4 regions of the Kitasatospora kazusensis genome follow, and region 1 is predicted to be linked to each of the others. Evidence: riboswitches for the same ligand, from Rfam matches in the RefSeq annotation. Region 1 holds a riboswitch; each other region holds the start of a gene.
The links. Region 1 has a riboswitch for cyclic di-AMP ahead of ABD330_RS04895 (transglycosylase family protein). Riboswitches for the same ligand answer to the same signal wherever they lie in the genome.
Positions count from the first base shown of each region.

Region 2: another riboswitch for cyclic di-AMP. It lies ahead of ABD330_RS29435 (C40 family peptidase); the one in region 1 lies ahead of ABD330_RS04895 (transglycosylase family protein).
Region 3: another riboswitch for cyclic di-AMP. It lies ahead of ABD330_RS07115 (M23 family metallopeptidase); the one in region 1 lies ahead of ABD330_RS04895 (transglycosylase family protein).
Region 4: another riboswitch for cyclic di-AMP. It lies ahead of ABD330_RS06205 (glycoside hydrolase family 16 protein); the one in region 1 lies ahead of ABD330_RS04895 (transglycosylase family protein).

Region 1 covers NZ_BAAANT010000003.1:264,591-271,980, reverse strand. The annotation lists gene ABD330_RS04925 (MFS transporter) at 1-700, shown strand, start outside; gene ABD330_RS04920 (TetR/AcrR family transcriptional regulator) at 912-1,550, shown strand; gene ABD330_RS04915 (helix-turn-helix domain-containing protein) at 1,690-2,556, opposite strand; gene ABD330_RS04910 (ATP-binding protein) at 2,976-3,518, shown strand; gene ABD330_RS04905 (DUF397 domain-containing protein) at 3,861-4,097, opposite strand; gene ABD330_RS04900 (sirohydrochlorin chelatase family protein) at 4,538-5,425, shown strand; cyclic di-AMP (ydaO/yuaA leader) riboswitch at 5,871-6,031, shown strand; gene ABD330_RS04895 (transglycosylase family protein) at 6,037-7,227, shown strand; gene ABD330_RS04890 (hypothetical protein) at 7,316-7,390, opposite strand, start outside.
Region 2 covers NZ_BAAANT010000058.1:12,487-19,876, forward strand. The annotation lists gene ABD330_RS29425 (hypothetical protein) at 1-407, opposite strand, end outside; gene ABD330_RS29430 (C40 family peptidase) at 767-1,834, opposite strand; gene ABD330_RS29435 (C40 family peptidase) at 2,078-3,166, opposite strand; cyclic di-AMP (ydaO/yuaA leader) riboswitch at 3,177-3,342, opposite strand; gene ABD330_RS29440 (C40 family peptidase) at 3,711-4,733, opposite strand; gene ABD330_RS29445 (NYN domain-containing protein) at 4,978-6,432, opposite strand; gene ABD330_RS29450 (hypothetical protein) at 6,632-6,871, opposite strand; gene ABD330_RS29455 (rhomboid family intramembrane serine protease) at 7,033-7,390, shown strand, end outside.
Region 3 covers NZ_BAAANT010000005.1:223,826-231,215, reverse strand. The annotation lists gene ABD330_RS07135 (lipase maturation factor family protein) at 1-1,264, shown strand, start outside; gene ABD330_RS07130 (hypothetical protein) at 1,453-3,252, shown strand; gene ABD330_RS07125 (nucleoside deaminase) at 3,341-3,766, opposite strand; gene ABD330_RS07120 (ribosomal maturation YjgA family protein) at 3,878-4,288, opposite strand; partial or broken gene ABD330_RS07115 (M23 family metallopeptidase) at 4,466-4,816, opposite strand; cyclic di-AMP (ydaO/yuaA leader) riboswitch at 5,033-5,193, opposite strand; gene ABD330_RS07110 (maleylpyruvate isomerase family mycothiol-dependent enzyme) at 5,519-6,238, opposite strand; gene ABD330_RS07105 (GNAT family N-acetyltransferase) at 6,533-7,390, shown strand, end outside.
Region 4 covers NZ_BAAANT010000005.1:28,359-35,748, forward strand. The annotation lists gene ABD330_RS06185 (helix-turn-helix domain-containing protein) at 1-121, shown strand, start outside; gene ABD330_RS06190 (DUF397 domain-containing protein) at 114-317, shown strand; gene ABD330_RS06195 (antibiotic biosynthesis monooxygenase family protein) at 401-712, opposite strand; gene ABD330_RS06200 (hypothetical protein) at 791-1,252, shown strand; gene ABD330_RS06205 (glycoside hydrolase family 16 protein) at 1,256-2,482, opposite strand; cyclic di-AMP (ydaO/yuaA leader) riboswitch at 2,486-2,657, opposite strand; gene ABD330_RS06210 (hypothetical protein) at 2,946-3,431, opposite strand; gene ABD330_RS06215 (MoaF-related domain-containing protein) at 3,730-4,059, shown strand; gene ABD330_RS06220 (alpha/beta hydrolase) at 4,114-5,295, opposite strand; gene ABD330_RS06225 (Pr6Pr family membrane protein) at 5,455-6,120, opposite strand; gene ABD330_RS06230 (SDR family NAD(P)-dependent oxidoreductase) at 6,273-7,079, opposite strand; gene ABD330_RS06235 (TetR family transcriptional regulator) at 7,232-7,390, shown strand, end outside.

The sequences.
Region 1 (7,390 bases):
CCCGCTGGTACGGCTCGGCATCTTCCGCAACGGCGGGGTGACCCGGGCCAACATCGCGGCGCTCGCGCTGTTCGGCTCGTACGCGGGCTTCCAGTTCGTCGCGACCCTGTACCTGCAGCGGCTGCTCGGGTGGTCGGCACTGGAGATGGCCCTCGCCTTCCTGCCCGCCGGCACCCTGGTCGCCCTCTCCTCCACCAGGATGGGCGCGCTCGTGGACCGGTACGGCACCAGCCGGCTGCTCCCGCTCGGGGTGCTGTCGCTGACGGCCGGGTACGCGCTGTTCCTCCGGCTGGACGCGCACAGCGGCTACCTCGGCCTGGTGCTGCCCAGCATGCTGCTGCTCGGCACCGGCTTCGCGCTGGCCTTCCCCTCGGTCAACATCGCGGCCACCAACGGCGTGCCGGACGAGGAGCAGGGGCTGGCCTCCGGGCTGGTGAACACCGCCTTCCAGGTCGGCAGCGCGCTGGTACTGGCCGGGACGACCGCCGTGATCACGGCGGGCAGCGGCGGCGGGCAGAGCCCGCAGGCCCAGTTGGACGGCTACCGCCCGGCCCTGCTGCTGATAGCCGGCGTCTCACTGGTCGCACTGCTGGTGACCGCCGTCGGCGCCGTGATCGACCGCCGGACGACCGCCGACCCCCTCGGCGCACCCGACGACATCAGCGCGGTGACGGCGGACAAGGTGCTCGCCGCGCGCTGACCGGCACCACCCCGGGCGACCGACCCCTCGATGCCCGGTGGGAGCCGACTCCACCAAACCCCCGTGTTGGTGGAGTCGGCCCTCCCGTACGGGGCCGCTGCACGGCGCACCCCGGAGCCTCCGCCCAAAGGGAGTATCCGGGACAGCCGACACCGGCCCTGGCCCCGCCAGTATATTGACCGGGAGCCAACCAACGTACGGAGCAGACACGATGGCACCTCGCGGGGATTCGGTCAACGAGGAAATGCGCCAACGCTCCCGCCGCCGGATCCTGCGAGCCACCATCGAGCTGGTCGACCAGCGCGGATACGCCCGCACGACGCTCGGTGACATCGCCGAGCGCGCCGGGCTCGCCCGGGGCCTGGTCTCGTACTACTTCGACGGCAAACGACTGCTGATGCAGGCGGCCTGCCATCGGCTGATGCAGCTGGAACTGGCGGACGCGCTGGCGAAGCTGCCGCCCGATGCCTGCGCGGACTCCCGGCTGGCCACCGGCATCGACGCGATCCTGACGTTCGCCCTGGAGCACCCCCGGGTGATGCGCTCGCATCTCGCGCTCATCCTCGATCCGGATGTCGGCGCGTTCGTGCAGGGCCCGGAGCAGCAGGAGCTCGGCTCGATCCTGCGGGAACTGCTGCTGGGCTGGGGGGCGACCGACCCGGCCGCCGAACACGCCGTGCTGCGCAGCGCGCTGATGGGTGCCTGCATAGGCGTCCTGCTGCCGGGGGCACCGATCCCGCTGGCACCGATCCGGGCCGACCTGTTCGCCCGCTACGGTCTGGCCTGGACCCTGGGCGCACCGCCCCAGCCGGATGCCCCGTCCCGCCCGCAGCCCGCCCACCGGGGCTGACCACCCGGTCCGCCCGGTCCGGCCGCTGCGGTCGACGCCCGGTCAGCGGCACTGCCGCTCATGCCCGCCGCTCGTGCCACGGGAGGCCGGCAGCGGCGGGGAACCGGTCACCCGGGGAGGCCGGCCGCCCGATGCCGCGTCAGCGCTCGGCGAGAATGGCGGCGAGCAGGTCCACGGTCCGGTCGGGGGTGAGGCTGTCGACGCACAGCCGCTCCATGACCTGCACGTACGCGTCCACGTCGTCCCGTTTGTCCAGGTAGAGCGCACTGGTGAGCTGCTCCAGGTAGACCACGTCGGCGAGGTCCTGCTCCGGGAAGCGCAGGATGCTGAACGCCCCGCTCTCCCCCGCGTGCATGCCGAAGCGGAACGGCATGACCTGGATCACCACGTTGGCCTGCTCGGCGACGTCGATCAGGTACTGGACCTGCGCCCGCATCACCTCGGGGCCGCCGACCGGGCGGCGCAGCGCGGCCTCGTCGATGACGGCCCACAGCCGGGGGCTCTGACCCTCGGTCAGCAGCTTCTGACGGCGCATCCGGAGTCCGAGGCGGCGTTCCAGCTCCTCCTCGCTGATCACCGGGCGGGTCTGGGCGAAGATCGCGCGGGCGTACTCCTCGGACTGGAGCAGGCCGGGGATGAACTGCACCTCGTAGGTGCGGATCAGCGACGCCGCCTCCTCCAGGCCGACATAGGTCTGGAACCAGCCCGGCAGCACGTCGTTGAAGCTGTGCCACCACCCGGACTTGTTGGCCTCGCGGACCAGGCCGAGCAGGGACTCGCGCTCGGTGGGGTCGGCGACGCCGTAGAGGCTGAGCAGGTCGGCGACGTCGCGCTCCTTGAAGCTGACCCGGCCGAGCTCCATCCTGCTGATCTTGGATTCGGAGGCGCGGATCGCGTAGCCCGCGTCCTCACGGGTGATCCCGCGCCCTTCCCTGAGCCTGCGCAACTGGGAGCCGAGGAGGATCCGGCGCACCATCGAGCCACCGCTCGGCTGAACTGTGGTCATGCCGTCCAAACCTCCGCCTTGGGCAAACAGGGCACAGTCTGCCATCAGTTGAGCGCTCAGGGTGCCGGTACTGACAGAACGATCTACCAGTTCTGCATCAGATCCCCCATGATGCACGTGCATTCGGCGCTTGCATATGCCAATAGTGCGACTGCACGTGAATCGACTCTTGCATCTGCCGTGGGCGCAGAGGACCATGGTGCACGTGCACCTGCACATCCCTGGCAATCCCGCGGGCTCCGCGTCGACCCCACGCGCGATACCGCACACATCTCCCGGTCACGCCCTCGCGTGACTGGGCGCCCGTGTGCGTACGCGGCGGTGTCGAGGTGGCGGCCGCGCGGCCGAGCGAGTCGGAGGTGACCGGCATGACCCCGGCGGGTCCAGCCGTGTCGGCCCCCTTATGGGAGGAGCTCTTCATGAGCACAGGTACGGCTCTCGCGGTCGACCCCCACGTGGTCACCTGTACCCTCGCACCTCGTCTCGAAGCCGTGAGAACGGCACGGGAGTTCGCCAGATCGACGCTCCAGGGCTGGGGCCTCGGCGACCTCTTCGACGATGTCGCGCTGGTCGCCTCCGAGCTGGTCACCAACGCGCTGCGCCATGCGCTCGCCCCCGGCCGGGAGGGCCAGGCCGCGATCGAGCCCAGCCGCTTCCCCGTCCAGCCGGGCCCCCGGCAGGCCGAGCCGCGGCTCCAGCCCGCCTGCCACACCCTGCCGATCCGAATAAGCCTGGTGCACCGCTCGCCACAGGTGGTCTGCGCGGTGAGCGACCCGAGCAGCAGCGGGCCGGTGGCCCGCGAGGCCGACTTCGTCGCCGAGTCCGGCCGCGGGCTGCACCTGGTCGACTCCTTCAGCCGCTCCTGGGGCTGGCATCCGCTGGCCGGCGCCGGGAAGGTCGTCTGGGCCCTCTTCGAGGCCGAGGCCGGCGAGCCCTCCGGCCGGCACCGCCGCTCCGCCTGACGCCCACGCGGAACACCGCACCTGACGTCCACTCGGCCGGTCCGGCCGGGCGGCCGCTCGGGGCGGGCACCCACGCGGAAGGAAAGCGGCCCACACTGGAAGTCGGCCCCCGAACGAGAGTAGGCCCGGGCACCGGCGGGGATTCCGGTCGGCCGCGACGTCCGGCAGACGGGCCCGCACCGGGCCGTGCGGGGGCGCGCGGGGGCACGCGACGGCGCGCGGGTCAATCGGGCCGCGCGCAGGGGGAATCACGTACGGGGGAATCAGATGGGGAGAACAAGACGAAGGCCGTCGCGGTGACATGAGCCACGACGGCCCTTCCGTACCGGGAACAACGGCGGTTCAGACCGCCAGGTGGTCGAACTCCCCGTCCTTCGCGCCGAGCAGCAGTGCCGCTATCTCGGCCCTTGTGTAGATCAATGCGGGCCCCGCTGGGAAGCGGGAGTTGCGCATGGCCACATCACCCCCCGGCAGTGCGGCGAACTCCACGCAGTTGCCCTGCGAGTTGCTGTGCCGGCTCTTCTGCCAGACCACACCTTCGAGGTCCGCAGCCGCCATGCCGTTGTACGTGTTCTGCATTGAAATCTCCCGACCTGCCTGGCGTTCGCCTCACTTGACGTGATGATAACTCCAGTGCACGTGCATCAGCACGGGAACTCGCGCGTGCATAAGCCACTGTCACGAGCCTGTATCTCCTTACGGACAACCACAGTTGACGACCCGTAAGCGGACATAACAGGTCAAATCCCAAGTACTTCGATGACGCCCTGTACAGACAGCGCGGCGGCGCGTCGATCTTGACCTCGATCGACTCGGCTCACGGTCCGTCACCTGCCGGGACGACTGTGAGGCACGTCACTCCGGCCCGGCGGGACCCCGGACGGCGGGGTCGACGAGACGGAGTGTCAGCAGGTCACGGGTGTGTTTTGGGGGCAAATATCCGCATTTTTGCGGGCCCCAACCCGCCGGACCGGGATCCGACTGCAGGCAGGGCCTCCCAATGTCTTACGATCTCCGCCATGAGCACCGCAGCCATTCCGGGCGCGCCACTGCCCGTCCGAACCCCAGGCTCCCGTGCGCGGGGGCGCCACCGCCGCCCCGAGCGCCCCGAGGTCCCGACCGGGGCCCCGGCCCTGGTGCTGGCCGTCCCGGCCACCGCCGGGCCCGAGGCGCGGCCGGTCGTCGAGGAACTGCTCTCCGTCGTGCGCGGCGAGCAGCCCGGCATCGAGGCCGCCGCCGCCTACCTGGCGGCGCCCGACGCCGAGTACGACCCGTACGCGCCCACCGTGGCCGACCTGCTGGCCCAGGCCGCCGCCGCGGGGCAGCCCGCGCCCGTCCTGGTGCCGCTGCTGGCCGGACCGCACGACTTCCTGACGGACCTGCGGCAGCTCGCCGCCGAGGCCGGTACGACCGTCACCGACGTGCTCGGCCCGCACCCGCTGCTGGCCGAGGCGGTGCACGTCCGGCTCTCCGAGGCGGGTCTGGCCCGGGCCGACCGCGCCCGGCTGTTCGCGATCGCGACGGCTGCCGACGGCGTGGTGCTGACCACCGTCGGCGGCGAGGAGGCCGCCACGGCCGCCGGGATCACCGGCGTCCTGCTGGCCGCCCGTCTCGCGGTGCCCGTGGTGGCGGCCGCCCTGGACGTGCCCGGCTCGGTCGCGGCCGCCGTGGACCACCTGCGGGCCACCGGCTCGGAGCGCCCTGCGCTGGCCCCCCTGGTGATCGGCCCCGAGGCCGACCCGGAGCTGCTCGCCCAGGCCGCCGAGGAGACCGGCTGCCCGAGCGCCGCGCCGATCGGCACCTACCAGGCCGTCGGCCAGCTGATCGCCTCGACCTACCTGGCCGCGCTCAACCTCCCGGCACCCGGCGAGGCCCCGGCCGAGACCGAGGAGCAGCCGGCCGGCTGACCTGCCGCCGCCGCACGACGAGGGGCCCCTTTCCGGGGCCCCTCTCGCGTTCGGGCACCCCTCTCCTCCGGCCCGTCCGCCCCCTCTCCTACGGCCCGTCCCTCCCGCCCCTTCGGCCCGCCCGTCCCGGGCCCTTCGGCCCTGGCCGCCGGCCGGACCGCATCCTCCGATGCTTCGTGGTCGACCGACTTCCACGCACCCCTCGGCCGTGCCGCCGGAACCTGAAACGCGGACAGTTCCGGTAATCCGAACCGGAAATGCTCGAATCCGATCGAATTTGATCAAGTGGGCCGCGAGATTCCGATCATGAGGGATTCGAAAATGATCTGTGAGCGCCGTCACAGGTATTTGCGGTTTCAACTTAAGTCTGTCTAACGTGCTCCCGTTCGTGGTCACACGGACCCAGTTCATCCGGGACGCCGAGTCCTGCCACCGGACGGACTGGCACGCAGAAACGCACCACGGCAGGGGCGGGGGAACCAGGTAAGTCGCCCGGCAGCGGTCCTCGGACCGCGACCGGGCTTGGGGTGAAGCCGTGCTCAGCACGGCCGGGCAACTCCAGCCCGAATCCGACAGCTCACCTCGCAGGCGTGGGAGAGGAACGCTTTTTCATGCTGCCCATCAATGCCACCAAGCGCACCCGCCGTCTGATCGCCGCCACCGGCGTGGTCGGCCTCGGCCTCTCGATCCCGTGCCTCACCGCCGGCGTCGCCTCGGCCGCCCCGGTCTCCACCTGGGACAAGGTCGCCCAGTGCGAGAGCACCGGCAACTGGAGCATCAACACCGGCAACGGCTTCTACGGCGGCCTGCAGTTCACCTCCAGCACCTGGGCCGCGTACGGCGGCACCCAGTACGCCTCGCAGGCCAACCAGGCCACCAAGGACCAGCAGATCGCGGTCGCCGAGAAGGTGCTCGCCGACCAGGGCCCCGGTGCCTGGCCGGTCTGCTCCATCCAGGGCGGGCTGACCAAGGGCGGCGCCGCCGCCCAGGTCGACACCGGCTCCAGCGCCCCGGCCCCCAAGGCCGCCGCTCCGAGCACCCGGCACAGCGCTCCGAAGGCCGCCCCCCAGGCTGCCCCGGAGTCCGCCCCCGCCGCCCAGGCTCCGGCCCCGGCCGCCGCCCCCGTCGCGGACAAGTCGTACACCGTCGTCGCCGGTGACTGGCTCTCCACCATCGCCCAGAAGAACAGCGTCCAGGGCGGCTGGCAGAAGCTGTACGACCTCAACAAGGCACAGCTGGGCTCCGGCCCGGACGTCATCTACCCGGGCCAGCAGCTCAGCCTCGGCGGCAACGTCGCCGTCGCCGCGCCGGCCCAGGAGGCTCCCGCCCAGGCCGCCCCGCAGCAGCCCGCCGCGCCGAAGGCCACCACCCGGACCACCTCCGCCCACCGCAACGGCACCGTCGCCGCTGCCCCGGCGGCCGCCCAGGCCCCGGCCGCGACCGGCAGCAAGGCCGCCGCGATCTCCTTCGCCGAGTCCAAGCTCGGCCAGGCGTACGTCTACGGCGGCACCAGCGACGGCGGTTGGGACTGCTCGGGTCTGACCCAGGCCGCCTACCGCCAGGCCGGCATCTCGCTCCCCCGCGTGGCCGCCGACCAGGCCGACGCCACCACCCGCGTCTCGCTGGACAGCCTGCAGCCGGGCGACCTGCTGTTCTGGTCCAACAACGGCAGCAACTCGGGCGTCTACCACGTCGCCATGTACGTCGGCAACGGCGAGTACGTCGAGGCCGCCAACCCGAGCGCCGGTGTGAAGACCGAGTCCATCAGCAACTGGGCCCCGGACTTCGCCGGCCGGGTCTGACGCCCCGGTAGTACCCGCAGCACCTGGTGCCCCCGGAGAACTGGTCGTCTCCGGGGGCACCCGCCTGTCCGGCCCTGGCGTGGGCCGCTCACCCGCCGGACACCCCGGCGGGGGGCTTCTCCGCCGTCGGCACGGCGTCCCGGCGCCGCGACCGGGTGACGAG
Region 2 (7,390 bases), on a different contig from region 1:
AGCAGCCGGGCGAACTGCTGCTCGGAGCCGGGTATCTCGGCCACCAGCCGCCCGGCCCATCCGCTGCCCCAGACCTCGCTGACGGCCGGCACCGCCCGGTCCAGCAGCGCCACCGTCGGGGCCAGGCCGCTCTGGTCGTCCAGGCCGAGCAGCAGGCTGTGCGCGCCACGGGCCACCCGGACGACGCCCAGGTCCCAGAGCGCGGCGGGCCCGAGGGGCTCGTCCCCGGAGAGCAGCCAGCCGCCCCCGAGCCGGACGAAGGACAGGGTGCGGGTGAGCACCGCCGGGTACTCGTCGTTGTCCCGCAGGCGGTAGGCGAACTCGGCGGTGGCGGTGAGCGGCTCCGTGCGCCCGGGCTCCGGCTCGGTGAAGGAGGTCAGCCGGTAGTCGGCCGCCGCGAACGGCACCTGTGCCAGGCGCTCGTACGCCTGCTGCTGGGCCGGCCCGGCCTCGGGTGCGACGGTGGCGAGCAGCCCGGCCCGGTCCTGCGCGAGCAGGGCCCCGGAGCGCCGGGCGAGCAGCGCCTCGACGGCCGGGCGGACGGAGGGCGGCGCGGCGGCCCCGGTGACGCCGGTCGCCGGGGGGCTGCCGAGCGGCAGCGAGAGCTGGGCCAGCCCGCCTGCGGCGAGCAGCAGCGCACCGCGCCGGGACAGCGGCGGGCGGCCCGACCCGGTGGTCCGGGGCAGGTCGCCGACCAGCTGTTCGCCCGGTTCACCGGGGTCGCCCGCCGTTGGTTCGCGCTCCTCGACCGCTGCGCCGTCGGTGCTCAGGGCCGGACCACCGCGCTGACCGGCATGTGGCTGACGCTCTCGTAGCGGACCCGGGCGCCCGGGTAGGGGGCGTGCACGACGACGCCGTCGCCGGCGTACATCCCGACATGGTGCGCGTCCCTGTAGAAGATCACCAGGTCTCCCGGTCTCGCCTCGGACAGGCTCACTCGCTGCCCCGCGTTGGCCTGTTCCTGCGAGGTGCGCGGCAGGCTCACTCCCGCCTGCCGCCAGGCCCAGTACATCAGACCGGAGCAGTCGAAGGACCCGGGCCCGGTGGATCCGTAGACGTAGGGCGAGCCGATCTTCCCGACGGCCGCCGCCAGCGCGGCGGCGGCGCGGTCGGAGGGGGCGGCCTGGTTGCCGAGGTCGATCCGGTCGGTGCCCCGGGTGGCGCGGTTCTCGGCCTCCTGGGCGTCCTGGGCGGCGAGCCGGGCCCGCTCCTCCTCGCCGAGGCTGTTCAGCAGCTGCTGGGCCTGGGACAGCCGCTGCTGGACGTCGCGCTTGCTCTCCGCAAGGGAACGGCGGACCTGGTCCAGTTCGCCGAGCTTGGCGGTGGTCTCCGCCCGGCGCTGGTCCAGCCGGCGCTGGCGGTCGAGCAGCTGGTGCAGGGTGTCCCGCTGCCGCTCGGCGGCCTGGTCCAGGGTGCGGGCCCGGCTGAGGTAGGCGGCCGGGTCGGAGTCCAGCATCAGCTGGACGGTCGGGTCCATGCCGCCCGCCCGGTACTGGGCGGCCGCGACCGCGCCGAGGTCGGTACGCAGCCGGTTGAGCTCGTCCTGGCCGGCCGCCACCTCGCTCTGCAGCGCGTCGGTCTCGCCCTGCAGCCGCTTCTGGTACTCCGCGGCCTTGTTGACCTTCTCCGAAGCCTGCTCGGCCTCGTCGTAGAGCTGGTCGACCCGGGCCTTGACGTCCTTCTTGGACGGTGGCTCGGCGGGCGCCCCGGGGGCGGCCTGGGCGGCGCCGCCGCCGACCACCAGACCGAGCGCGCTGGTGGCGGCCGCGGTGAGCACCAGCGCCCGGGCCAGCCGGTTCACGCCCGGCAGCGGGGAACGGCGGTTCATCGGCATCCGGCGACGGCTCCATCCCTGCGGCGGGACCGCCGCCGCCGCCCGGGCCGGGCGGTCGTCCTCACGGAGGTCCGGGGGCAGACGTTAGCGAGTCGCGGCGATCTAGTCCAAACGCCTACAACATCGAATATTTGACCACTAATCGGACACCAGGCCGGTCGGCCGGAAACGCCGCAGGCCCGGCCCCCACACCGAGGTGGGGAAGCCGGGCCTGCGAGCAGACGCGAAGGGGCCGAACGGGCGTCAGATCCGGACGATGGCCGTGACCGACATGTAGCTGGCGGTCTCGTAGCGGACGAACGCGCCCTCGTGCGGGGCGTGGACGACCTGGCCGCCGCCGACGTACAGGCCGACGTGCCCGCCGCCGTTGAAGATGATCAGGTCACCGGGCTGGGCGACGGAGAGGTCGGTGCCGAGGTTCGTACCGGCGTGCCACTGCTCCTCCGAGGTGCGCGGCAGCGAGATACCCGCCTGGGCGAACGACCACAGCATCAGGCCCGAGCAGTCGAAGGAGTCCGGTCCGGTGTCGCCCATGTGGTAGGGACGGCCGATCCTGCTCTCGGCGGCGGCGATCACAGTGGCGGCGTACGAGCCGGCCGGGGCGGTGGTGCCGAGGTCCGGGCGGGAGCTGCTGCGCGAGGCCCGGTCCGTCGAGGCGGCGGCGGACGCGGCCTTGGCGGCGGCGGCCGAGTCGGCGGCGGCCTTGGCGTCGGCCTGGGCCAGCGCGTCGCGCTCCTGCTGGGTCAGCGAGTTCAGCAGCGCCTGAGCCTGGGCCAGCTTGGCCTGGACGTCGTCCTTGTCGGCCTTGAGGCTCTTGGTCGTCGAGTCCAGCTCGGCGAGCTTCTGCTGCGCCTCGGCCTTCTCCTGGTCGAGCTTGGCCTGCTCGCCCTTGAGCGTCTTCAGCGCGTCGGCCTGCGAGGCACCGAGCTGGTCCAGCGAACCGGCCTGGGTGAGGAAGGAGTCCGGGCTGCTGGAGAGCATCAGCTGCACGGTGGGCGATATGCCGCCGTTGCGGTACTGCTCCGCGGCGAGCGCGCCCAGGCTGCTCTGAAGGGTGCTCACCTGGTCCTGCTGCCGGGCCACCTGGTCCTGGAGGGTGCTGACCTGCTTCTGCAGGGTCTGCTCCTTCTCGGTCGCCCCGTCGTACTTCTCGGTGGCGGCCTCGGCCTGGAGGTGCAGCTGGTCGACCTGGGCCTTGACCTGGTCCTTGGTCGGCGCGGGGTCGGCGTGGGCGCCGGCCTGCGAGGACAGGGCCACGGCGGTGGCCGCGGCCGCGGTCATGATCGAGACGCGGGTGCGGCTGGCGGGCTTGGGACGACGATGGGACGCCACGGAGGCGGGCTCCTTCTTCCTACATCCGCCTACCGGGTGAGCTGACGGGTTCGGGCTGGAAGAGATGCCCTACGACGCCTCACCGACGTCCGCCCAGTTGCGGCGGTCGTCGACCTGGCGCCGATTCACCCCGAGGAACGTGGTTCCCCGGCTCCGATACACAGCGTCCCCGGATGTCTCCCGGTGCGGCAGTCGAGCTGCCGTGCTGCTTCTCGGACTCGGCGGTAACCACCGCCGTCACCCTGGCTGGGTGATCGACCGTGCGGTGGTTCGAACCATGACCCTAGTAACCAACCCGTGATCGGTTCAAATCCTTGTCAGAAAAAACTCTGAATATGAGCCAGTTTTTCCGGCAGGAGCGACCGAGTGTGACGGAATCCGCACGATGGGCTGACAAATCCTCAGCCCCCGGACAGCGGACAGGCCCGTCGAGGGTGTCCCGGATCACAGGACGTCTCGACGGGCCCATCGGTGTCATCGTGCGTCAGTTGCGGCGAACCGTAGGCAAATGTCCGCTTTGCCGGGACGGCGGGAGAGGACCGGCTCAGACCCGGCGGATGGTGCTGATCGTCAGCGTGTCCGCCGGCATCACCTTGACCACGTCACCGGTCTTCGGCGCGTGCACCACCAGGCCGTTGCCGATGTACATCCCGACGTGGTGCTGGTCGTTGAAGAAGATGACCAGGTCGCCCGGCTGGGCCTCGGCCAGCGTGACGCCCGTGCCGATGGTGGCCTGCTCCTGCGAGGTGCGCGGGATCGACACACCGGCCTGCGCGTACGCCCACTGCATCAGGCCCGAGCAGTCGAAGGTGGTCGGGCCGGTGGCCCCCCACACGTAGGCGTCGCCGCGTCGGCTCATCGCGGCGGCCACGGCGGCACCGGCGTAGCCGCCCGGCTGCGGGAGGCTGCCGAGGTCGTAGCGGGCGTCGCTGCGCGAGGCCCGGTCGCCCACCACCGCGGCGCGGTCGGCGGCGCTGAGCGAGTTCAGCAGAGTCCGGGATTGCTGGAGCTTCTGCTGGACCTGGGACTTGGCGTCGTTCAGGGTCTGGGTGCTGCGGTCCAGCTGCGCGAGCACGTCCGCGGCTTCCTGCTTCTCCTGGTCGAGCCGGCGCTGCTGGTCCTTCAGCGACTTCAGGGTCTCGGCCTCGGTGGCCGTGATCTGGTCGGCGCTGGAGGCCTGCTGGAGGTAGTTCGCCGGGTCGGCGGAGAGCATCAGGGCGACCGACTGGTCGATGCCGCCGGAACGATACTGCTCACCGGCCACGGCCGAGAGGCCGACCTCCAGCTGGGTCATCTGGTCCTGGCCGCGGGCGACCTGGTCCTGGAGCTGGGCGGCCTGCTGGCGCAGCTGGTCGGCCCGCTCCTTGGCGCCGTCGTAGACCTCGGAGGCCTGCTCCTGGTCCTGGGTCAGCTTGTCGATCTGCGCCTTGACCTCGTCCGTGGACGGCTTGGCGGGCGCCGCGTGCGCGCTCACCTGGGCGGACAGGGCGACCGCGGTCGCGGCGGCCGCAGTCAGCACGGTGACCCGTGCACGGCTCGGCTGCTTGGGACGGCGGTGGGAGGCCAAGGGACTTGCTCCTTCTTCCTGCTGGACCGACCCCGTTCGGGCGACTGTCCGGAAAATAGGTTTGACGCCAGACCCTAGGTGACGATGGCAGGCTCGCGCCACTCCCCTCCCGTCACGAACCACCGACTCCCGGCGGGATTCACCGGACGGACACAGCATCGCCACGGCTGTCCTTGAACAGCCGTCAAGAATTCCCGCGGTTCAGGCCGACCGGCAGATGGAGGGCGGACCCGGAGACCCGCACTCAGGCCCGGGCCAGCCGGTTGAGCAGCAGGACCGAGGCCACCGGCCGGGCACCCGCCTTGCGGACACCGTCGGCGACCTCCTTGTCGGCGGACACCACCACCACCGGACGCCCCTGCGGCTCGGCCCGGACCAGGCGGCGGATCAGCTCGTCCGCCGTCTCGCCGGTACGGCTGAACCGCACCCGCACCCCGCGCGGGGGTGCCATGATGACCGGGACGTCCAGGTCCTGGCCGTCGAAGACACAGGTGACCTCGGCCTGGGTGCGCTGGGCGAGCATCGCCAGGCCGCCGAGCAGCCTGATCCGCTGCTGCTCCAGCGGCAGCGCCGGGTAGCCGGTCTTGGTGACGTTGTAGCCGTCCACCACCAGGTGGACCTGAGGGATCGCCAGCAGCTGGTCCAGCAGGGCCGGGTCGTCCTCGGCGAGCGCCCGGCGGGCGACGTCGTGCGGGGAGGCGGAGCTCGGCACCACGGCCTCCACCAGGTCGGCCGGATGGAGCTGGGAGACCGGCAGCGCCAGCTCCCGCTGGAGGCCCTGGGCCGACTGGAGCACGGTGTCCAGCAGCAGCCGCAGCCGCATCTCCTCGACGGTACGGCCCTCACGGGCCGAGCGGCGGCCCGCCTCCAACGCCGTCTCCAGCTCGGAGACCCGGTGCCGCAGCCGCCGCGCCTCGCTCTCGGCCGCGCTGCGCTCGGCGGCGGTCAAGGCCTTGGCCGCGTCCAGCTCGGACTGCAGCCTGCGGACCTCCGCCTGGGCCCGGCGGGTGTCGCTCTCCAGGCTGCGGACCTTCTTGCGCAGCGAGTCGGCCTCCCGGCGGACGCCCTCGGCGTCGACCCGCTGCCGCTCCAGGTCCGCCCGCGCCTGCGAGCGCAGCTCGGCCAGCTCGGCCTGGAGCTTCTCCACCAGCCGGGTGGCCTCGGCGGCCATCCCCTCGGCCCCGGCCCGCTCGACCAGCTCGCCCGCCTCGGCGACCAGCCGGCTCCAGCCCGTCGGGCGGATCAGGTAGGCGGCGGCGGCCACGTCCATCGGGTCGGCGGCGCCGGGGACGGTACCCGCCTCCAGCGCCTTGACCAGGTCGGGCTGCCCCAGGCGCAGCCGCTCCGCTATCCGTACCCGGAACGCCGGCTCGGACTCCAGCGCGGCGGCCAGCGCGGTGCCCGCGTACTTGGCCCGGCGGGCCGGGGTGAACTTGGCGTACTGGCGCAGCGAGGCCGGCAGGTCGGCCGGGGCCAGGCCGCCGAGCGCGTCGGCGGCGATGCCGACCACCCGGCGGCGGACGCCCTCGGGCAGCGGCCGGTCCAGGTGTTCGGCCGCGGCGGGCTGCGCCGGGGCGGGCTGCCCGGCGGCGTCCTCCCCTGCGGGAGCCTCCCCTGCGGTGTTCTCCCCTGCCGGGGCGTCGGCCACCGGAGCACCGGCCGCCGCCTCAGGGGCGTCCGGGGGCACCGCCCCGGGCATCGGACCGGGCCCGGCCTGCGGCTCAGCGGGCGGCTGCCCCTGCGGCTCGGCTGGCCCCCTCGCTGCGTCCACCACGTCCTCGGCTCCGATTCTGCTCTGCGGGGTCCGTACGGCCGGTTGCCGCTGCCCTCAAACACACCGCTCTCTGCAATTGTCCCGGGTACCGTGCCCCACCCGGGACCACGCCACACTCCGGCTGCTACTCCTCGGAGCCCGGGCGGTCCACCAGCTCGACCTGGTCCACCGCGTTGCACCAGCGGCAGCGCACCGACTCCACGGTCTCGGCGAGCACCTCGGTCTCCTCCACCTTGGACTCGCCCGCGAGGTCGAAGTGCAGGAACTCGATCACCCGCGAGGACCTGGTCACGTCGAAGCGGGTCAGGTTGCCGCAGAGCGTGCAGCGCCAGCGGGTCTCAGCGGTGGGGATGGCGATGGTCATCGGGGTTCCTCTCGGCTGTCACCCAGGTCCGGACAGGTCTGGATGCGCCAAGCCTATTGCCTGCCGGTGAACCGCCGTCCACCGGTCCTGAGCTCACCGCGTTCACCCGCTTGCAGGACAACACGGTGTCAGGCCCGGCGGCCCGAGGAATGCTCGCAGGCATGGTGACTCCCGTCCTCGACCAGCCCGCCACCCGGGACACCGGCCCGCCCGGCCGGCCGGCGGTCGTCACCCTCGGGCTCATCGCGCTCGGCGCACTCGTCCTGCTGACCGGCCCGAGCTTCGGGCTGAACCCGCGTTACGGCACCGGCCCGGCGCGGGTCTGCGCCGAGCAGCGGTACGAGCAGCGCTGGGGCGCCGTCCCCGCCGAGCTGATCGGCGGCCGGCCGCTGACGGCCGGTCAGCTCGCCGAGCTGCCCCCCGTGGTGCCGGGCTGCACGGTCTCCCCCGCGCCGCACAAGATCCCGGTGCTGTCGGTGCTCAGTTCGCTGTTCGTGCACGCCGGGTGGCTGCACCTGC
Region 3 (7,390 bases), on a different contig from region 1:
GGCGATGGCGGGCTGGGGCGTGCTCTGGCTGCTCTACCTCTCGATCGTCAACGTCGGGCAGACCTGGTACTCCTTCGGATGGGAGTCCCTGTTGCTGGAGGCGGGCTTCCTCGCCGCCTTCCTCGGCAACGCGAGGACCACGCCGCCGGTGCTGGTGCTCTGGCTGCTGCGCTGGCTGCTGTTCCGGGTCGAGTTCGGGGCCGGACTGATCAAGCTGCGCGGTGACAGCTGCTGGCGCGACCTGACCTGCCTGCGCTACCACCACGAGACCCAGCCGATGCCCGGCCCGCTGAGCTGGTTCTTCCACCACCTCCCCGGCCCGCTGCACCGGGCCGAGGTGGCGGCCAACCACTTCGTCCAACTGGTCGTGCCCGTCGCGCTCTTCCTGCCCCAGCCGGTCGCCGGCCTGGCCGCCGCCGCGATGATCGCCACCCAGCTCTGGCTGGTCGCCTCCGGCAACTTCGCCTGGCTCAACTGGCTCACCATCGCGCTCGCGGTCTCCGTCGTGGACGCACCGTCGGCCGCCGCCGTCCTCCCCGTCCCGGGTCGGCCGGGCTTCGCGGCCACCCCGCTCTGGTACGAGGTGATGGTGCTCCTGCTGACCGTGCTGGTCGCGGTGCTCAGCTACTGGCCGGCCCGCAACCTGCTCTCCCGGCGCCAGGCGATGAACCGTTCGTTCAACCGGATCCACCTGGTCAACGCGTACGGCGCGTTCGGGTCCGTCAACCGGATCCGGCTGGAGGTGGTGATCGAGGGCAGTGCCGAGCCCGCGCGCGCCGGGGGCTCCGCCGGGCGTGCGGTGGGCTCCGCCGGGCGTGCCGGGGACGGCGGGGGCGATGGGGACGGCGGGGGATCCGGGCATGCCGGGCATACCGTCTGGCACGAGTACGGGTTCAAGGGGAAGCCCGGCGAGCTGCGGCGGATACCGCGTCAGGTGGCGCCGTACCATCTCCGGCTGGACTGGCTGATGTGGTTCGCCGCGATCTCCCCCGAGTACGCACGGCCCTGGTTCAGCGCGTTCCTGGCCAGACTGCTGGCCAACGACCCGGCGACGCTGCGGCTGCTCCGGCACAACCCCTTCCCGCACAAGCCCCCGGTCCGGGTCCGCGTGCTGCTGTACCACTACCGGTTCACCACGCCGCGCGAGTTGCGCGCGACCGGCGCGTGGTGGGAACGCACGCTCGTCCGGGAGTATCTTGCGCCGGTGACACTCCGCGACCTGGCCCACCTCGGCCCGCACCGGGCCGTGCGGAGCAGGCCGTGAAGCGGCCCCGCGAGCCGGCTCCGCCACCCGCCACCACGCCACGGCGAGCCGTAGCCGACAGGTTGCGTGCGCCGTTCGAACGCCCACCCGTATCCTGGGCGTCCGCGCCGGGCTCCAGTCCTCCAGCCCGCGCCGCCGGACGCCGGCGTCCCGTCCCTTGCCTGCCCTGCCACGAAGCGGACTTCACCATGACAGTGAGCTACCTGAACGACACCGACCCCGGGGCAGTCGACCCAGCGGACACCCAGGCCGGTGACACCCGGCCCGGACCGCGCGAGGAACTCGGCCGGTACGCCGAGTTGGGCGGCTTCACGCTGACCGCCGACAGCAACCCCTGGTACGCCGCCGCCGACGTCATCGAGACCCCCGAGGACGCGCGGGCCGCCTCCACCGTGCTCGCCGAGCTGCGCAGCCGCGACATCTCCGCGACCCGTGACGCCGTCCTCGGTCTCACCCCCGAGGGAGGCCTCGGCGAGCCGGACACCGTGGTCGGCCTCAGCCTGGTCGTCGGCGTCCTGCAGCGCGTCTACGCCACCGCCGGGAAGCTGCGGGCCGAGGCGTACGACGCCGACCTCGACGAGCTGACCGCCGCCACGGCCGACGGACGCTGGCGCAAGGAGCAGGGCGTCAAGCTCTCCTGGGCCCGCCGCCGCAGCCTGCGCGCGCAGGCCAAGAAGCTTGTGGTCGGCAAGCGCGGCCGCCGCAGCGACCTGCACGAGGCACTGGCGGCAGCCGCCGCCGAGCGCTCCGACTGGTCCGCGCTGGCCGCCTCCGGCGCAGCCCGCCCGACGGTACCCGCCGACGCCGAGGCCCTCACCGAGGCGAGCCAGGCCGTCGACGCCCTCGGCCAGGCCGTCCGGGCACTCGGGCGACTGCTGCCCGGCCTCGACCCGGAGTCCACCCCGCTGGCCGACCTCGCCGACCTGATCGACCGACTGGCTGCCGACGAGCGCACCCTCTACCTCCTCCCCGCCCGGCACTCGCTCCGGGCCGCCCTGTCCGACCTCGGGCCGGACGAACTCCTGGCGGAGCTGACGGAGCGCCAGGCGGACCGCGAGGCGGCGGTCGCCGCGTACGACCTGCGGGCCGGCACGGAGGACGCTGCCGCTGACGTCGCGGTCGAGGCCGTCGGCGACGTCGACCTCGACGTTGACGCGGACAGCGACGCGGACAGCGACGCGGCGAGTGACGTGGAGGGCGACGCCGAGGAGGCGGCCCGCCAGGCGCTGGCGGCGGGGCCGCGTTCCGAGGCGGTGCCTGCGGCGGAGGAGCTTGCTCCCGTCGAGATCCCGGCCCAGGCGCAGGCCAAGCCTGCGGCGGTCGAGGTCGAGGTCGAGGTCGAGGTTGCGGCCGAGGTCGAGCCCGAAGCCGAGGTCGTCGCTGAGCCGGAGCCGGAGCCCGAGGCAGTGGTTGAGCCGGAGCTCGTTGCTGAGGTTGAGCCCGAGGCAGTGGTTGAGTCCGAGGTCGTCGCTGAGGTTGAGCCGGAGCCGGTTGTCGAGGTCGAGCCTGTGGTGATCAAGGCTGAGGCCGACGTTGCTGAGGTTGAGCCCGAGGCAGTGGTTGAGCCGGAGCTCGTTGCTGAGGTTGAGCCCGAGGCAGTGGTTGAGCCCGAGCCGGTTGTCGAGGTCGAGCCTGTGGTGATCGAGGCTGAGGCCGAGGTCGTCGCCGAGGTCGAGCCCGAGCCCGTTGCCGAGGTGGAGGTCGAGGTCGAGCCCGAGCCCGTTGCCGAGGTTGCGCCTGCGGTGACCGAGGTCGAGAAGGCTCGGCCGGTGCGTCGGCCGAAGAAGCCGTCGCTCACGCCCGGGCGGCCGGTCACCGCCTACACGGCGGCCGAACTGACCGCTCTCGTGCGGTGGATCGACAGCGACGGGGTCGACCGTACCGAGGACGAGCTCCTTCGGGCCGCGATGAAGGAGCTCGGTTTCGCCCGGCTCGGTCCCCGGATCAAGGAGGCGCTCGGCGCCGCCGTCTCGGAGGCCCGCAGCTGACCCCCGTTCCGCTGCAGTGACGGCAGCGCGCCCGCCGGTGGTGGTGAACCCGTCGGCGGGCGCGCTGCTGTCCGGGGGAGTGTTCCGCCTACTCGCCGATGTCCTCGTACCAGAGTTCGGGGCGGGCGGCGATGAACCCGGTCATCAGCTCCACGCAGGCCGGGTCGTCGAGCACGGTGACCTCGACGCCGTGTTCGGCGAGCCAGTCGTGCCCGCCGGTGAAGCTGCGGGTCTCGCCCACGACCACCCGGCCGATCCCGAACTGCCGTACCAGGCCCGAGCAGTACCAGCACGGTGAGAGCGTGGTCACCATGGTCGTCCGGCCGTACCCGCGCAGTCGGCCCGCCGCGCGGAACGCCGCCGTCTCGGCGTGCATCGACGGATCGCCGTCCTGCACCCTTCGGTTGCGGCCCCGGCCGAGCAGTTCCCCGTCCGGCCCGAACAGCGCCGCCCCGATCGGGATGCCGCCCTCCGCGAGCCCCGCCCGGGCCTCCTCGACGGCCACCTTCAGCATCTGCTCCGGGTCCAAGGCTGTACCTGCTCTCCGGTCGGCGGGAACGTCGCGGTCCGCTCGGAACGTACCCCGCCGAGCCCGGCACGTACCGGGTGACCGGCCGCTCGGGCGTTACGGACGCGGGCGTGGCAGCCGGGTCGCCGCCGTGTGGGCGAGCCCGCAGCAGGCCGCTCCCACGGCGTACCAGAACAGGTCGGGCGGGTTGAAGGTGGTGCCGAGGACGAGGCGGGCGACGGTGCTGTGCCGGGACAGTTCGGCGGGGAGATCGCTGATCTGGAGGAACTCGACCGCCCAGCTGACGCCGAGCGCCACGGCGGCCGCCGTGACCGGCTTCACCCGGGGCGCCACCAGGACGACCAGGGTGTACACCAGCACGGTGTAGAGCGCGTCACCGGCGTACTTGGCGAAGTCCCCGCCCCCGTCGGCTCGGACGCCGAGCCCGGTGGCGACCGTCATCGCGGCGGCCGCCGCCGCTGCCGCCCGGGTGGCCCAGGGGTGTGCGGCGCTCCGATGATCATTCATGCCGACACTTTAGAGCGACCGGGCCCGGCGGCCCGCAGGTCTCGCCCAGGAAGGCGGCCCGGCCACGCGCCAGGGGCGCGGGGACCGGCGCGAAGCGGAGGGCGCCGTGTCGGCGCTTCCGGTTTCGCGCGGTCTCCCGCGCCCCTGTGGTCACCCCTGTCGTGCAGGGCGGTGGTGTCAGACGGCGACGGCGTGGGCCCGCAGGTAGGCGATCGGGTCGACGTCCGAGCCGTAGTACGGCGTGGTGCGGATCTCGAAGTGCAGGTGCGGGCCGGTCACGTTGCCGGTCGCGCCGGAGAGGCCGATCTGCTGGCCCGCCTTCACGGCCTGGCCCGCGTGGACCTGGATGACGGAGAGGTGGGCGTACTGGGCGTAGTGGCCGTCGGCGAGCTTGATGACGATCTGGTTGCCGTACGCGCCGCCGTTGCCCGCCGTGACGACGGTGCCGTTGCCGACGGCCTTCAGGCTGGTGCCGACGGAGGCGGCGAAGTCGACGCCGGTGTGGTGGCCGCTGGCCCACATGTGGCCGGGGACGCCCCAGGCCTCGGTGATGTGGGTGTTGGTCACGGGGGCGGTGAAACCGGCCGAGTTGACGGCGGAGGCGGCGACGGCCGGTGCGGCCTGGGCGCTCACGGCGCCGACCAGCGGGAGGGCGAACGCGGAGGCTGCCAGCGCGGCGCCGACGCCGATCCGGGCGAGGCGGGGCAGGCGGGTGCGGCTGTGGTGACCCAGTGCGGTCATGGATGTGTTCCTCTCCGACGCCGGCGAGGTGAGCTGTCGGGTTCGGGCTGGAGTTGCCCGGCCGCAGGAAGCGCGGCTTCACCCCAAGCCGTCCGGTGGTACCGGACGGCGACTTACCTGTGGTTCCCCCGCTCCTGCCGTACAGAGCTCAGTGGTGGCCGACGGGCGCCGGCAGGACTAGGCGTTGCACCCGTGGTCTCGCCCGGACAACTGGCCGGGCGGTCGTTGAAGCAAAACCGATCGGGGTGGGCGAAGGCAAGGATGGTGATCGAACTAATCGGCTATTTCCGGCATTCACCAGGAATTCGGTCACTCTCCGGACATATGCCCATGCCGGGGGTGCCCGAACCGGCTACCGGGAGCCACCGCCCGCATCGACGGGCGTGATTTCGGTACCGGTCCGCGCACCCCCGGTGCCGGTCCGTGACCGCCGGGCCGCGCCGCCGTGAGGCTCACCACGTTCGGCCCGGCGGGCCCGGCCGACCGGGGTCAGCCCCGGGAGAACGCGCTCAGGAAGTCCTCCAGCACGGCCAGGTCGCCGAAGGTCTCCAACTGGTCGGCGCCGCGCCGCCTCCAGAGCAGGAGCAGCAGGTCCGAGCGGGTGCCCCGGACGGCCACCGCACCCTTGCCGTGCTCGCGGTCCACCCGCCAGCCGCCGTCCGCCGGACGGATCCACCACTCGCCGGGACCGTCGGTGGCGTGCAGGTGCAGACCGGCCTCGGGCAGGCCCGCCGTCTCCTTCGCGCGGGCGAAGTGGGCGAGGAACTCGTCCACGCCGTCCGCCGCGAGCGCGGGCTCGACCGGTTCGTCCCGGCCGGCGGCGGCCAGGCCGTCCCAGGTGTGGACGGCCTGCTCCTGTGCCATCCGCCGCTGGATGAAGCCGACGTCCTTCCGGTCGGACCAGGTCCAGCGCGGCAGCTCCGGGTCGAGCGTTTCGAGGGTGGCCGCGCACAGTTCGAGGCCCTCGGTGAACCACTCGATCAGCCCGTCCTCCGCCGGGCGCGGCAGCGGGGCGTACCCGCTCGGGTCGGTCAGCTCGCCCGAGCCGACGGCCGTCCAGAACCGGTGCACCGCACCGGTGTGCCCGACCAGGTCGGCGACCGTCCACTCGGGACAGCTGGGCACCGGGGCGGCGAGGTGTCCGGCTGCCGCCTCGGCCAGCCGGGCGCCGTCCCGGCGAAGGGCGTACATGTAGTCAGTTCGGTCCATGGGACTGGACGTTAGCCCGCGTTCCGCTGTGCCGCCGCGCATTTCTGTCCCCGTGAAGGGCCCCGGCCGCAGGCCCGAATGCCCGCTGCACCCCGCTGACCAGCCGCGATTCGTACGGTTTGGCCGCTCCGGTTGTCCGTTCCGGTGCGGGCGGGCCACCCGCGCCCGCCCTTAGCGTTCCCGGCACCAGCAGGACGTCGGCGCCAGCAGGACGCCGGCACGCCGGCACGGCGTCACCACGGCGCGAGGACGGCGTCACCACGGCGCCACCACGGCGCAGGAGAGGCGGGTCCCGTGCAGCAGGCCAACCACGAGTGGCTGATCCACGACTACCGCGAGGACGACCTCGCGGCCGTCGTGCACCTGATCGACACCACGGCCGAGCTCGGCCAGGAGTCGGTCTTCTCCCTCGCCGAGTGCATCACGGCCCTGACCTCGCGTCAGCCGGCCGTGGTGGCCGTCCGCCAGGGGGCGCCGATCGGCGCGGCGCTCGCCCACCTGGCGGGGGACCGCGCCTGGGTGATGCGGATCGCCATCGCACCCGGCTGGCGCGGACGCGGCCTGGCCAGCGCGCTGCTGCGCGAACTGGAACGGCGGCTGCTGGCCCAACGGGTGCGCCGGATCGCGTACGTGCTGCCCGAGGAGGAGCAGCTCGGCGAGGGCCTGCGCAACGCCGGGTACACCCGCCGCCCGGCCGTCGCCTACTTCGAGAAGGCCGAGCCGCCGACCGGGCCCGGCGCCAACCTGCTGGAGGAGTTGGGCGGCAGGCTGCTGCCGGGCGACCTCTGGGACAAGGTCGCGGGCATGGAGGCGGAGAAGAACCTGATCGAGCGCCGGATCGTGCTGCCGCTGGCCGAGCCGGAGCGGGCCGCCCGGCACGGGGTGCGGCCGCCGCGCGCGATCGCGCTGTTCGGGCCGCCGGGCACCGGCAAGACCACCTTCGCCCGGGCCGTCGCCTCCCGGCTCGGCTGGCCGTTCGTGGAGCTGCTGCCCTCCCGGCTCGCGGACGAGGGCAACCTCGCCGCCGCGCTGCGCACCGCCTTCGCCCGGATCTCCGAGCTGGAGCGGGTGCTGGTCTTCATCGACGAGGTCGAGGAGATCGTGCCGGTCCGGGGGGAGGGGCCGCCGTCCGGGATGCACGGGGTCACCAAC
Region 4 (7,390 bases), on a different contig from region 1:
CGCCGAGACAGTTGCCGGCTGGGCCGGAAAGTACGATCGGCTCCAGGTGGACGCACTGAGCCGGGCCGACAGCCTGGCCGTGATCCGTGAGGTACGGAAGGAACTTGAGACCCATGGTTGACCTATCCGGCGCCCCCTGGCGCAAGAGCACGCACAGCAACGGCGGAGGCGGCTGCATCGAGGTTGCCGACGGTTTCCCCGGCGTGGTCCCCGTCCGCGACTCGAAGGACCCCGAGGGCCCGGCGCTGGTCTTCCCCGCCGACGCGTTCGCCTCGTTCGTCGCTGCGGTCAAGGCCGGCGACTTCGGCAGCGTCTGACCGGAAGAGTCGGCGAGACCCCGCTACCCCGTTCGGCGTAGCGGGGTCCTGGCGTTTTCCCCGGGTCGGGCCGGTGTGGGGCGTCAGCCGAGGGCGAGTGCTCCGACCTGGGCGGCTGTCACCTGGAAGACGGTGAGTTCCGGCTCCGCGCCCACGGCGCGGAACAGGCGGGGGGCCGCTGTCAGCTTCGGGTCGGCGCGGACGGCCTCCAGGGCGGCCAGGTCCCGCCAGAGGCTCTGTACCCGCCAACGCCCGCCGGGGCCCCGCAGCAGTTCCGTCCTGATCAGCCCTTCGGGGAGCGGGCCGGCCACCAGCTCCCGGTAGGACGTCACCAACTCCGCCTGGCGGTCGGTCGCGACCACGGCACTGACCTCGCTCAACACCTGTCCGGACATCGTCCTCACCTCCGGATTTCAGGCTACGCCGCTACGTTGGGTATGCACATCAGTACCTGACGCAGACAGGTGAGGACCATGCTCCGAGCAACGATCGCCGTGGCCGTGACCGTGGCAGTCGGCGCCACCCTGGGCGCCGCACCGGCCAAACTCCCCTCCGACTCCGATCTGGCCGTCGTCCGGCTCGATCCGGCCCCGGCCGCGCCGGGCGGCAGCACGACCGTGCACGGCTTCGTCGCCAACCTGGGCCCCGACCGGACGGCCTCGCCGTTCACCGTGCTGATCGACGTACCGGCCGGGTTCACCCTCCTGGCCGCGTCCTTCCCCACCGACTGCGTGACCTCGGCCGCCGGGCACCTGGTCCGCTGCACCTTCCCGCCCGGGCTGCCGTGGCTGCGGACGGCCACCGTGCTCGCGCCCGTCCAGGTGGGACGCGACGTGCCCCACGGCACGGTGGCCGAGGGGCACGTCAGGGTGTTCGGGCTGGACGACCGTCACCCGGAGAACAACAGCACGCCGTTCTCGCTCACGGTCAGCTGACCGTCAGCGGTAGACCCGCACGTAGTCGGCCTGCATGGTGATCGGCGCGGAGCCGGCCGGGCCCGGGTGGTACTGGCCCGCGCCCACCGACAGGTTCAGGATCAGGTACGCGGACCAGTTGCTGCCGACGCCGTGGCCGTCGGAGTACACCTTGACGCCGTTGACGTACCAGTCGACGGAGTTCGCGCCGTAGTAGGTGCCGATGGTCACCCACTGGTCGGGGGCGACGGCGCCCGCGTTGGTGTAGTAGTTCGAGCCGGACGTGACGTGGTTGGTCAGCTCCAGCAGGTTGGGGTTGTCGGGGTGGTACTCGAAGGAGTCGATCTCCCCGTTGCCGTTCTTCCAGGTCCACAGGGCGGGCCAGGCGCCGGAGCCGGCGGGCAGCTTGACCCGGGTCTCGGCGTAGTCGCCGGTCTTGACCTGGAAGCCCTCCTTCGAGCCCTCGGTGGTGAGGAAGCCGGTGTCCCAGGCCTGCTTGCCGTTCTCCAGGGTGTGGCTGGACGGGGTCGCGGTCAGGGTGGCGACGCCGCCCGAGACGCTCACGTTGTTGGTGTTGAGCCAGTCGAGCTTGTTGTCGTCCGGGTTGTGGTTCCCGTACTTGTACGAGGTGCTCTGGTTGCCGACCCAGCGGTCGCCCCAGCTGATCGAGCTGTTGAACTCGTCGGACCACGTCAGCGACTTGCCGGGGACGGGCGACCCGGTGGTCGGGGTGGGCGCGGGCGCCGGAGCCGGGGCGGGGGCCGGAGCGGGCGTCGGCTTCGGGGCGGGCGCGGGCGTCGGCTTCGGCGCGGGAGCCGGGGCCGGAGCCGGGGCCGGGGCTGGGGTGCCGTTGGAGACGGTCAGCTGGCGGGCGGCGAGGTTGTGCCACTGGCCGGCGTTGTCCTGCCAGAAGCCGAACTGGGTGTACGTCCCGGCCGGGAGGGTGCGGGCGCCGGTGGTGATCGTGACACCGGTCGGGCAGATCCGGACGTTGGAGTGGTTGCCCGGGAAGTCGAGGTTGTGGCCGGCCGCGTCACGGATGCCGACACCGACCGTCTTGGCGGTGAAGCAGGAGGTCGAGTGCAGCGTGAGGCTCGCCGTGGTGGCGGTGCCCGCGGTCATCGAGGTCGGGGTCAGCCGGTCCTCGCTGACGCCGGTGGCGGCGCTGGCCTGGCCCACGAGCGGGACGGTGACCAGGGCGGCGACGCCGGCTATCGCGCCGAGGCGCGCCGGGGAGGCAGAAATGCGCATGGAGAAGGTCCTCTGCGACGCCTGCGAGGTGAGCTGTCGGGTTCGGGCCCTGAGGAAGCCCGGCCGCCTGGGGAGCGGCTTCACCCCAAGCCGTACCGCGACCCACGAGCGGGCACGACGGTACGGCGACTGACCTGGTTCCCCCGCTCCTGTCCGTGTTCGGTGGTCGAGTGCCCGCCGGCGGGTGGACAGGACTCGGCGTCCCGACGGCAGGGTCCGCACAAAGCGGACATCCCGTGCAGGCTAGCCAGCTTGACCATGATCGAACAACGAGACGTCTCTCACATCGCACAGCCCGCAGCCGGGCGACCGCAGGGGGTCAGCGAGCGTCCGTACGGTCACCCCTGGCGGCCGACCACAGCAGACAAGTCCCTTGGGCACCAACCGAGTTACCAGCAAGTAGGGCGGCCCGCAAGAATCCGTACGCCCGGCGGGACCCTCGTGGGCACAGCCGCGTACCGGCTCAGTTCGCGGCGTGCATCGCGGCGGCGGTGATCACCCCGCCGACGACCGTGAACGTGCCGGTGAAGACCGTCACGGAGCCGTCGGTGTGGGTCGCGGTGACGCTCTCGGTTGCGGCAAAGCCCGAGACGAAGCTCTGGTAGTCGGAGCTGACGTTGCTGCCGCCCAGCTGCCAGGCCCGGCCGTAGTCGCGCGCGTCGATGGCTGCGACGTACGCGAGGACGACCGAGGCCGGGTCCTGGGAGGCGGCGGAGGCCGTGGTGCTCGGCGCTGCCGAGTCGGTCGCGGGCGGCGGGTCCGAGGTCGGCGACTCCGTGCTCGGGCTCGGGAGGGGTGACGGGGAGTCGATCCCCGGGGAGTCGTCGGGCGAGTCGTCCGGCGAAGGGCCGAGGGACGGATCGGGTGACGGGTCGAAGGTGGCGGAGCCGCTGCCGCCCGGGACAGAAGCCTTCGAGGGGATGGGATGTGACGGATGATCAGACGACATCAGGTGAACCGATACGCCGACAGCGGCGACAGCGGCCACCGCGAACACGATCCCGGCGGCGAGCAGCACCGGGCTGCGGCGGCCGCCCCCGGGTCTCGAACCGCGTCCCGGACGTGGCGTCGCCCGGGTCGGGAAGCCCGGCTCCGCGTCGGGTCCCGGCTCGCCGGGCGGCCGACGGCACCGGTGGACGCCCCCGGAAAGGAGCGGCTCACCGGGGTGCCGTTCGGATAGGTTGGTGGTCAAGGCCGGAGCCTCCGGCCGTCGCCACCAGGACGAGCCAGACGAGGAAGCCCCGAAGATGACCGCGCCCCTGCCAGGCTTCGCCGGACGCACCTACCTGTTCCAGGTCGACAACGGCGCCGCCTTCCGCAACGCCTACTCCGCCGACGGGACGCGGCTGCGCTGGGAGGGACTCGGCGAGTCGGCCGGCCAGTGGGAGGACGTCGGCCTGCACGTCGCCCACGTCGGCCCGGAGCTCTACTTCGTCAGCTGGACGGAGGCGAGCGGGATCACCGTCAGCCACGTGATGGACCTGGCCGCGCTGACCGTCCGGGTCTTCTGGACGTACGAGGGCGAGGGCGGCCGGGTCGGCGAGCTCCACACCGGCACCCTGGAGCCCCTCGCCTGAGGAACTTCCCGGACGACCGCCGGGGCGCCCATCCGGGCCCCGGCGGCGGAGCCGCTACGCGCCGGTCGGGACGGCGGGGGCGGCCGGGACGGTGAGGTGCTGGGAGAGCCACTCCAGCGAGGGCGGCAGCAGGCGGGTCCAGGTCTGGAAGTTGTGGCCGCCGGTCGGGACGGTGGCGGTGCTGACGTTCATCGGCTTCTGGATCGCGGCCTCGAAGGCGTCGGTCTCCTTCTTGTAGTCGCCGTCGCCCTCCTCGCTGCCGGAGAGCATCACCGAGATCGCGGGCTGCGGCAGGTTCTTCAGCCGCCACATCAGGTCGGCCTCGTCACGGCGCTGCCGGCTGCCCTTGAAGAGGTCACCGGTGGTCTCGTCCTCGGCGGCCTTGTAGTAGCCGGAGATCGAGACGGCGTTCGGGTAGACGTCGGGGTGGCGCATCGCGAGCTTCAGTGCGCAGTAGCCGCCGGTGGAGTTGCCCACCACGCCCCAGGCGTGCGGGTCGGCGGAGACCCGGTAGGAGGCCTCGATCACCTGGGGGACGTCCTTGGTGAAGTACGAGTCGGCCTGGGTGCCGCCCGGGATGTCCTCGCACTCGCTGTCGGCGGGCATCGCCGGGGAGGGGCGCATCAGGATCAGGACGGTCGGCTGCATCTTGCCGTCCTGCAGCAACTGGAGTGCGGCACCGGGGTAGTTGAGCCTGGTCACCAGGTTCTTGGCGTCACCGGGGAAGCCGGTCATCACCACGGCGGCGGGGAACTGGCGGTTCGCGTACTGCGGCTGGAAGTACTGCGGCGGCAGGTAGACGTAGGCGTCCGTGCTGAGCCCGGTCGCCGGACCGGCTATCCGGACCAGCTGGATCTCGCCGGCCTGCTTCGGGTCCCGTCCGATCGCGCCGCCGCCCTGGACGGCCGCCCGGCCGAGGTCCTGCACGGGCATGACACGGATCCTCCGCCCGCCCGCCGGGTCCTTGCCCGCGGTCTTGGTGTGCACGGTGACCGCACCCTGGTCGCCGGTGCCCAGCAGGTCGTCCCAACTGCTGTAGAAGGCGAAGTAGTTGTTCGCCACCAGCCCGAGCGCGCAGATCACCACGAGCTGCGTCCCCAGCAGGGTGCCGATCCGGCCCAGCACCGCGCGCCAGTTCCCGCCCGCCAGCCGCGGCCACACCCACACCGTCGCCGCCATCACCAGGACGGCGGCCAGCACCACCAGTGCCAGCACCTTGTGGCTCGTCAGGCCCATGTACCCGTTGCTCCCGTACTCGACCGGGCCCCCGGCCCGTCCCTGCGACCGACGGGACACCCCGGGTCGCCCACAGGCACGAACGCCGCGAACGGGGTACCAGGTTGCGCCGAACCCCGAGCCGATTCCAGGAAGTTCCCAGCCCGCTCCCACCGGGGGTCAAGTATGCACGTCCCCGGTGGGCCGGTGAGCGGGGCGGTGGCCGCCGGGCCCGCCGGCCGCCCGGACCCCCAGCCGGTTGCCGGCCCACCTGATCACGGCACCGACCAGGACGAAGGCGACGGCCACCAGGGCACAGGCACCGGCGACCCGGGCGTAGCCGCGCGGCAGCCGGGGATCGAGGAAGGGGTACGGGTACCAGTCGACGGCCGCGCCACGGCTCAGGGTGTACACCAGGTAGAGCAGCGGGAAGGCCGCCCAGCCGAGCGCGGTGCGGCGGGAGACCGGGCGCAGCGGCGGGGCGGCCAGCCAGTCCGCCAGGAACACCAGCGGCATGATCCCGTGCACCACGGCGTTCACCCACGGGACCTGGAGCGGTACGTCCTCGCCGGAGAGCAGCAGGACGTAGACCAGCCCCGTGATCGCCAGGTAGAGCGTCACCGCACCCCGGATCCCGTCCGGCACCCCGGGGCGCGCGAGCAGGCCGAGCACTCCCCCAACGAGCAGCACCAGGACACCGGCGATGTTGCTCAGCACGGTGAAGTAGCTGAACAGGTTGACCAGTGAGGCGCCGTGGTCGGCGGTGTGATGTGCCTGTACGCCTACGGCCACGGCGGCGAGCAGCCCGAACGCCAGCCGCAGGACGTCCACCACGCGGTCGCGCATCGGCCCGGCCTCCGTTCCCTCCCGCCCATCATCGGGCGGCCCGCCCGCGGGGCCGGGCGGGCCGCCCCGGAGTGTCACCCGTTCGGGTCCCTGGGTGGGTGCGGCGGCGTACGTTCCGGACTCGCGCGGTTCCCCGCGCAGGGTGGGGCTCGTCAGGCGTGGGTTCCGCCGTCGATGCGGATCTCGGTGCCGGTGACGAACGCGCCGTCGTCGGAGGCGAGCATCGCGACCACGCCCGCCACCGCCTCGGGGCCGGCGAAGCCGTAGGGGCTGTCGGCCGGCTTGAGGGCCGGGGCGAGTTTGGCGAAGAGCGACATGTCGGCGTCCTCGGGGATGCCGGGGCCGCGGTTCTGGCCGCTCGCGCCGGAGGCGTCCGTCATGCCGCTGCTGATCGAGCCGGGGGCGACGGAGACCGCGCGCAGGCCCTGCGCGGCGTATTCGAGGGCGATGGCGTGGGTGAAGGACTGGATGCCGCCCTTGCTCGCCGCGTAGGCCGCCATGTAGGGGTGGGCGAAGGTGGCCGAGGTGGAGCTGAAGTTGACCACCACGCCGTGCCCGCTCGCCAGCAGGGCGGGCAGCGCCTCCCGGGTGACCAGGAACGTACCGGTGAGGTTGACGGCCAGCACCCGGTTCCAGAACTCCAGCGTGGTCCGGTCGGTGTGCGAGGAGCGCAGGATGCCGGCCGCGTTCACCAGGGCGTCCAGGCCGCCGAGCCCGGCGACGGCCGCCGCGACCCCGTCCCGCACCGAGGCCTCGTCGGAGATGTCCAGGACGGCGGTGGTGAGCCGGTCGGCGGTGCCGTCGGCGAGCGCGAGCTCGCGGGTGGCGGCGAGGCCGGACTCGGCGACGTCGACACCGGCCACGGCGCCGCCCTCCGCGAGGATCCTGCGGACGGTGGCCTGGCCGATGCCCGAGCCCGCGCCGGTGATCAGTACACGGCGGCCGTCGTAGCGGTTCATGGTGCTCTCCCTGCTGGGTGGTGCGTCGGACGTACGCGTCCGGGGCGGCCGCATGGGCCGGCCGCCGGACGCGCCTTCTCTTGCACGGTACGCCTAGATGGCACGATGTGCCACATACGCACACGGCGCCGCCCTGCCACTAGACTTCCGGTGTGTCCGAGACCACCCAGCGCCCGTCGCTGACCGAGCGCCGCAAGGCCGCCACCCAGCAGGAGATCGCCCTCGCCGCCGCGAAACTCTTCGCCGAACACGGCAGCGGCGACGGCGGCGACGGCAGGGGCGAAGACCCCGGCGGCACCACCGCCGAGGAC